3 regions of the Halomonas sp. IOP_31 genome follow, and region 1 is predicted to be linked to each of the others. Evidence: predicted binding sites of a transcription regulator. Region 1 holds the regulator's gene; each other region holds the start of a gene.
The links. The regulator FNR, encoded in region 1, switches genes on or off when oxygen is low (the NO sensors DNR and NnrR bind a similar motif). The targets are predictions, from matches to a motif close to TTGATNTANATCAA.

Region 1 (2,265 bases):
GGTGTAGACGTTGGAGGCCGCGATCAGGGTTTCCAGCTCATCCCAGTCGGCGCGCACAAAACCGCCCATGCCGCGGGCCTTCTTGTACTGTGCGGTCTTCTCGGGGTCTTCGACGATGGCGGCCCAGGCCAGCACGGGGTCGATGTACTGGGCCAGCGCTTCGCGCCACAGCTTGATCAGGCGCTTGCGCACCAGCGGGTACTTGAGGCGGTTGGCGCTGTACAGGTACCAGGAATAGCTGGCGCCACGCGGGCAGCCGCGCGGTTCATGGTCGGGCAGGTCGGGGCGGGTGCGCGGATAGTCGGTCTGCTGGGTTTCCCAGGTGACCAGGCCGTTCTTGACGTAGATCTTCCAGCTGCACGAACCGGTACAGTTCACCCCATGGGTGGAGCGCACGACCTTGTCGTGCTGCCAGCGCGCACGATAGCCGTCTTCCCAGTCACGGGATTCGCTGCGGGTTTCGCCATGGCCATTGGCAAATGCCTCGCGGGGCTTGCCCAGATACTGCAGGCGGTCGAGAAAATGACTCATTGCTGCTTGCCTCTATGAAGTCCGGTCAGGAGTCAGGGAGTCGTCGGCTCGGTCACGTCGCCGGGCCAAGAGGTGTGGTGTGTCAGCTGGCTTGCCATGGCGAACCTCCCCTGCTTGAACTGAGATCACCTTAAGGAGATCGTGGCGGGTCGATTTTGATTTCAGTCAAGTTGGGTAGCGAACTCCTTCGCTTACCTCGCAATATCACCCGGACTACCTCTAAATGGTTATCGGGGGCTAGGCGGGCGTTGGGTAACATCGTGCTCATGACATTGCGCGCAGAAAGGAGAAACACGCCATGACCCGCATTGCGACGCTGAGCGAGACACGCGATAACTGCCACAACTGTCGTCTGCGCACGTTGTGCCTGCCCGATAACCTGCCGGTGGAAGACGTCGGCAGGTTGGCGGGGATCGTGCAGCGTCGCAAGCCGGTGTCCCGGGGCACCCTTCTTTTTCAGGCCGGACAACGTTTCAACTCGATCTATGCGGTGCGTACCGGGGCGGTGAAGACCACGACACTCATGGCCAATGGCGACGAGCATATTTCGGGATTCCATCTGCCGGGCGAGGTCATCGGCCTCGACGCCATCGTCTCGCGGGATCACCCCTCGACGGCTGTTGCTCTGGAAACCGCCAGCGTGTGTGAAATTCCCTATGCCGAACTGGAGAATCTGAGCGACCGCACACCGGCCCTGCAGCATCAGTTGATGCGCATCATGAGTCGCGAGCTGCTCGCCGAACAGAGCACCAACCACCTGCTGACGCGGCGTTCCGCCGAACAGCGCCTGGCCGTGGTGCTGCTCACGTTCTCCGAGCGCTTCGCCAGCCGCGGCCTTTCGGCGCAACGTTTCCGCCTGCCGATGTCGCGCCTCGACCTGGGCAACTATCTGGGCCTGGTGCCCGAGACCATGAGCCGCACCTTCCGTCGCCTGGAAGAGCAGGGCCTGGTCAGCATCGCCGGCAAGGAGGTCGAGATCGTCGATATCTGCGCCATGCAGGGGCTGGCGTTCGGTGCGCAAGGTGCCCAGGCGGCGCGGGCTTGACCAGGCGCAGTGGGCTTCGTTTGACGGCTTGATTCCGGTCAAGCTCATTGTCGGTAGTGCGCGCTAGGGTGAGTCTGGATCTGCTCACTGCGGTAGCCCAATGAACCGTTCCATCGATCTCGCTCTGCTCGTTAAGCATGACCGGCCGGCCCCGGATTACGGACTCTTTCCCACCCTGGTCCGCTTGCCGGAAAAGCGCTCGGCGGACGATTACCGGCTGGTGGCGCTTGCCAGCAATGAAGACCCCATCCCCAAGCCATTGACGGTTTATGTCCATGTGCCCTCCTGGCTGGGCCACGATAGCCGTGGGCCAGTTCGATATCTGGGATATCTCAAGCGCGAGATAGCGCTTCAGAGCGCCCTGTTCGATGGCGATCGCCGAATCGAGCGGCTCGTGCTGAGCGGGAACGGGGCGGGGCGTCTCGGAGACGGTCAACTGGCTGGCTTGCTCGCCGAGCTGGACGTGCATTTCGGGCTGAAGCGTAGCCGCGATCGCGACTTTGCGTTGCGCATCGATCCTCGCGGTCTGTCACCGCAACGCCTGCCCCTGCTGGCCGCTCTCGGCTTCAACCGGTTGCTCGTCGACCTACAAGACCTTGAGACGCCGGCCGGCGTGCCCGGTGAGCGTCAACCGGCGGACGAGTGGCCAGCCCCCGCTGGCCCTGAGCGTAGCCACCTGCCCGTCACCG
Region 2 (2,265 bases), on a different contig from region 1:
CCCGGGCGCTTGCCGAGATGAGCCGCTTCGCCGTCGCGCTGGGCGCCAACCCGATGACCTTCCTCGGCCTGGCCGGCGTCGGCGATTTGATCGTGACCTGCTCGTCGAACCTGTCGCGCAACTACCGGGTGGGCCAGGCGCTCGGCGAGGGTCGGACCCTCGACGAAGCGATCGAGGCGCTGGGCCAGGTCGCCGAGGGCGTCAACACGGTGAGCCTGGTGCGTGGCAAGGCCCACGAGGAGGGCATCTACATGCCGCTTTGCGAAGGGCTCTATCAGGTCCTGTTCAACGGGGTGCCGGCCCGCGACATGGCCAAGCTGTTGATGCAGGGCGAGCAAAGCAGCGACGTGGAATTCACCCTGGCGCGCGAGGATGTCGTGCAGGCCAAGCGGCGCGAGGAGGACTCATGACGCAGTCGCTATGGATCATGCGCCATGGCCAGGCGGCCGCCGGTAGTCCGGACGAGCGTCGTGAACTCACCGCGCAGGGCCGCGAGGAGGTCGCCTTGATGGCGGACTGGCTGGCACGCTCGCTGACTCCGGCTCAGGCGGCGGGCCTGCGTATCGCGGCGAGCCCGTACGTGCGTGCGCAGCAGACGGCGAGCATTGTCGCCGAGCGGTTCGGCAAGCGTGTCGAGACGCTGGAACTGATCACCCCGGACGATTCGGTGGAGGCGGTGATCGACTGGCTGCAAGCCGACAAAGCCGGACAGGCTGCTTGGCTGCTGGTCAGTCATATGCCGCTGGTGGGCAGTCTGACCGGCCGCCTGGTGGAGCGCGACCCGCGCAGTCAACTGCCGATGCCCACCGCAGCCATTGCCGTGCTCGAAGCCGACGTCTGGGCGGCGGGCTGTGCCGAGCTGCGCACGTTTCGCCATCCCGCCGACTTCGCCAGTCAGTAGGCTGGCCAATGCCTGTTCAAGGCTGGTTCTAGGCCGGGGGCTGCAGCGCTGCGGCCCTGGCATCCTGCACTCGCACTGGGAGTCCTCCATTCCAGCTTCTTGTCGTTCCTCCCTGAGCTTGTCCTTATAGACTTTGGTTTAGTCGACCATGGTCGTTGTTGCCATGCCTTTCCCAACTGCCTACCTTTGGAACTTGTATGATGTATGACAAGCAGGTGGCAAAGCCAAGTTCGATCACAAATTCCCTGCTGTCCCATTTATCCGCTTCACTGGTCCGACGTCCCAGGACCCGAGCAAGAGGAACGATCGTGAATTTTTCAAGAGAGGCTGTCATCAAGGCAATCGGCGATGGTCTGTTGTCCTTCCCCATCACCGACTTTGACGCCAACGGCGCCTTCGATGCCGAGAGCTACCGCAAGCGCCTCGAATGGTTCGTCAGTCATGACATCTCCGCCGTATTCGTGGCCGGCGGGACCGGCGAGTTCTTCAATCTGACGCTGGACGAGTATCGTGCGATCGTTTCCCTGGCCGTCGAGGCGGTGGGTGGCAAGCTGCCGGTCATCGCCAGTGCCGGCCTGAGCATCGGCGCCGGCCAGGCCTACGCCAAGGCCGCCGAAGAGGCGGGGGCCGACGGTATCCTGCTGATGCCGCCATACCTCACCGAATGCCCGCAGGACGGCCTGGTGGCGTACGCCCGCCAGATCTGCGATTCGACCTCGATCAACGTCATCTACTACAACCGCGGCAACGGCACCCTCAAGGCCGACGCGGTGCAAAAGCTCGCCGACGCCTGCCCCAACCTGATTGGCCTGAAGGACGGCAAGGGCGATATCCAGGCGCTCAACAAGATCGTCAAGACGGTCGGCGATCGGCTTGTGTACATAGGCGGTGTCCCCACCGCCGAAATCTTCGCCGAGGCGTATCTGTCCATCGGCGTCAACACCTACTCCTCGGCGGTGTTCAACTTCGTGCCGGAGATGGCGGTCAAGTTCTACAAGGCGCTGCGTGCCGGTGATAGCGATACCGTCAAAAAGATCACCAACGAGTTCTTCATTCCCTTCGTCAATCTGCGCGACCACAAGAAGGGCTATGCGGTCAGCCTGGTCAAGGCCGGGGCGGATATTATCGGAAGGCCGGCGGGTAGGGTCCGCGCGCCGCTGACCATGCCGACGCCAGAAGAGCGGAACGAGCTGGAGAAGCTCATCGGTACAGCCAATAACTTGTAAGAGCTTTGGCCAGGTCGCGAGAAACGATAAGAAGCGAATCTGGCCATTGAAGAGAGGTCTGGCCTAAGGGCAATACAAAATACAAGGGCCTCATAAACGCCAAGCCAAAGGAAGAACGATTTATGAAGATCATGAAAA
Region 3 (2,265 bases), on a different contig from region 1:
ATCTGGCGCGCCCGCAGTGGCGCTACCGATGCGCTGGTGGTGGGCACCGAGTCCTCGCTCGCCGAGCATCCGATGACGCTGCGCGCCGGCATCCTCTGGACGCTAGCCGGCCTGGTGGTATTGATCGTCAGTTCGCGGCTGCTGGTCTGGGGGGCGGTGCAGATCGCTCAGGCGTTCGGCGTCAGCGATCTGGTCATCGGCCTGACCGTGGTCGCGGTGGGCACCTCGCTGCCTGAGCTGGCCTCGTCGATCAGTGCGTTGCGCAAGAACGAGCACGACCTGGTGCTGGGCAACGTGGTGGGCTCCAACCTGTTCAATTCGCTGGCCGTGGTGGGGCTGGCCGGGGTGATTACGCCGATCGATGCCGAGCGCGCGGTGATCCTGCGCGACTGGCCGGTGATGGCGGTGCTGACCCTGGCGGTGCTGATATTCGGCATCGGTTGGCGAGGGCGCCAGGGGCGGATCAATCGCTTCGAAGGCGGTGCGCTGCTGCTCGTCTATCTGGCCTACAACGCCTATCTGATCAGCAGCGAAATGGTCTGATCGTCCGCTTCGATCGTCTCCTCGTCAGCGAGCCCCACCTTGCGCCGGGTTCCATGCCCGGCGCAGTCGTGTCCAGACTTATCGCCCCGTTCTTGATCTGCGTCAACTCGACGCGCCCGTTAAGACTTAAGTCGGTTTCGTGGGCGGCGTATCATGTCCTCGTGCCGGCGGCGATTGCCAGTGTCTGAGGCTCGCAATGACCGTCTGCTTGGCTAACCTGTGGTGAGTCGCATCAGCGCGCGGCGACCGGCTGCAAGGCTTGGGTTAACGGGGGTCCCGAAGATGCTGCATCGACGGCGGTCCTGACTTCGGACGGATTAGGAGTGGACATGGAACTTGATCCGGTCTTCCTGTCGCGATTGCAATTCGCGTTTGTCGTAACCTTTCATGCCATCTTTCCGGTCTTCACGATCGGCCTGGCCTCCTACCTGGCGCTGCTCTATGGCCTGCTCGTCAAGACCGGCAACCCGGCCTGGGAGCGCCTGGCAGAATTCTGGACCAAGGTCTTCGCGGTCGTGTTCGGCATGGGGGTGGTGTCGGGCATCGTCATGGCCTTCCAGTTCGGGACCAACTGGAGCAACTTCTCCCAGGCAGCCTCGAATTTCATCGGCCCGCTGCTCAGTTACGAGGTGGTCACGGCGTTCTTTCTCGAGGCCGGCTTCCTCGGCGTGCTGCTGTTCGGTCGCGAGCGGGTATCGCCCAAGGTGCACCTGTTCGCGGCGATCATGGTGGCCCTGGGGACGCTCATCTCGTCGTTCTGGATCCTCTCGGCCAACAGCTGGATGCAGACTCCCGCCGGCTTCGAAATGCGCGATGGCATGGTCAACGTGACGTCCTGGATGGAGGCGATCTTCAACCCCTCGTTCCCGTATCGCTTCGCGCACATGGTGATGGCCTCGTTTCTGACCGGTGGCTTCGTGGTCTGCGGGGTCAGCGCCTGGTATCTGCTGCGCGGGCATGACGTCGAGGCCAATCGCAAGGCGCTGTCGATGTCGCTGTGGCTACTGCTGTTCGCGGCCCCGGCCCAGGCAGTCATCGGCGACATGCACGGCACCAACACGCTGGAGTATCAACCGAGCAAGATCGCGGCCATCGAGGGGATCTGGGAAACCGAATCATCGGTGCCGCTATTGCTGTTCGCCGTGCCCGATCAGGCCAACCAGACCAATGACTTTGCCGTGGGTATTCCCAAGCTGGCCAGCCTGATCCTCACTCGCGACCCGAACGGCGAACTCCCGGGGCTCAACGAGATCCCCCGCGACCAGCAGCCGCCGGTGTGGATCACCTTCTACTCGTTTCGCATCATGGTCGGGCTGGGCGTATTGATGATTGCGTTCGCGGTCGCCGGCCTGTTGCTGCGGCGCGGCGGTCGGATTTATCACAATCGCTTCTTCCTTCAGGGGCTGCGGCTGATGGCGATCTCGCCGTTCATCGCCGTGAGTGCTGGCTGGTTCGTGACCGAAACGGGCCGTGCGCCATGGCTCATCTATGGCGTGATGACCCAGGCCGAAGCGGTGACGCCGTCGCTTACCGGCTGGATGGCCTTGACGACGCTGATCGGCTACATCCTGGTCTATGCCGTGGTCTTCATCGCCGGGCTCTATTACCTGGGCCGGGTGATCCGCCAGGGCATGGTCGAAGGCGACGTCGATGACGTGACACGCGCCATGCGCCCGATGTCGGCCTCTCACGTGCCGTTCGACGACGGTCAGTATCAAGCCC

Region 2: the regulator FNR is predicted to act here: its motif matches at 1,099-1,112, upstream of kdgD (5-dehydro-4-deoxyglucarate dehydratase).
Region 3: the regulator FNR is predicted to act here: its motif matches at 636-649, upstream of K7I12_RS08380 (cytochrome ubiquinol oxidase subunit I).

The regions. Positions count from the first base shown of each region.
Region 1 covers NZ_JAIRBP010000028.1:45,420-47,684, forward strand. The annotation lists gene K7I12_RS13535 (nitrate reductase subunit alpha) at 1-531, opposite strand, end outside; gene fnr (fumarate/nitrate reduction transcriptional regulator Fnr) at 830-1,576, shown strand; gene K7I12_RS13545 (hypothetical protein) at 1,677-2,265, shown strand, end outside.
Region 2 covers NZ_JAIRBP010000046.1:14,203-16,467, reverse strand. The annotation lists gene K7I12_RS16180 (NAD(P)H-dependent glycerol-3-phosphate dehydrogenase) at 1-410, shown strand, start outside; gene sixA (phosphohistidine phosphatase SixA) at 407-901, shown strand; gene kdgD (5-dehydro-4-deoxyglucarate dehydratase) at 1,210-2,127, shown strand; gene K7I12_RS16165 (ABC transporter substrate-binding protein) at 2,250-2,265, shown strand, end outside.
Region 3 covers NZ_JAIRBP010000012.1:40,372-42,636, forward strand. The annotation lists gene K7I12_RS08375 (calcium/sodium antiporter) at 1-543, shown strand, start outside; gene K7I12_RS08380 (cytochrome ubiquinol oxidase subunit I) at 873-2,265, shown strand, end outside.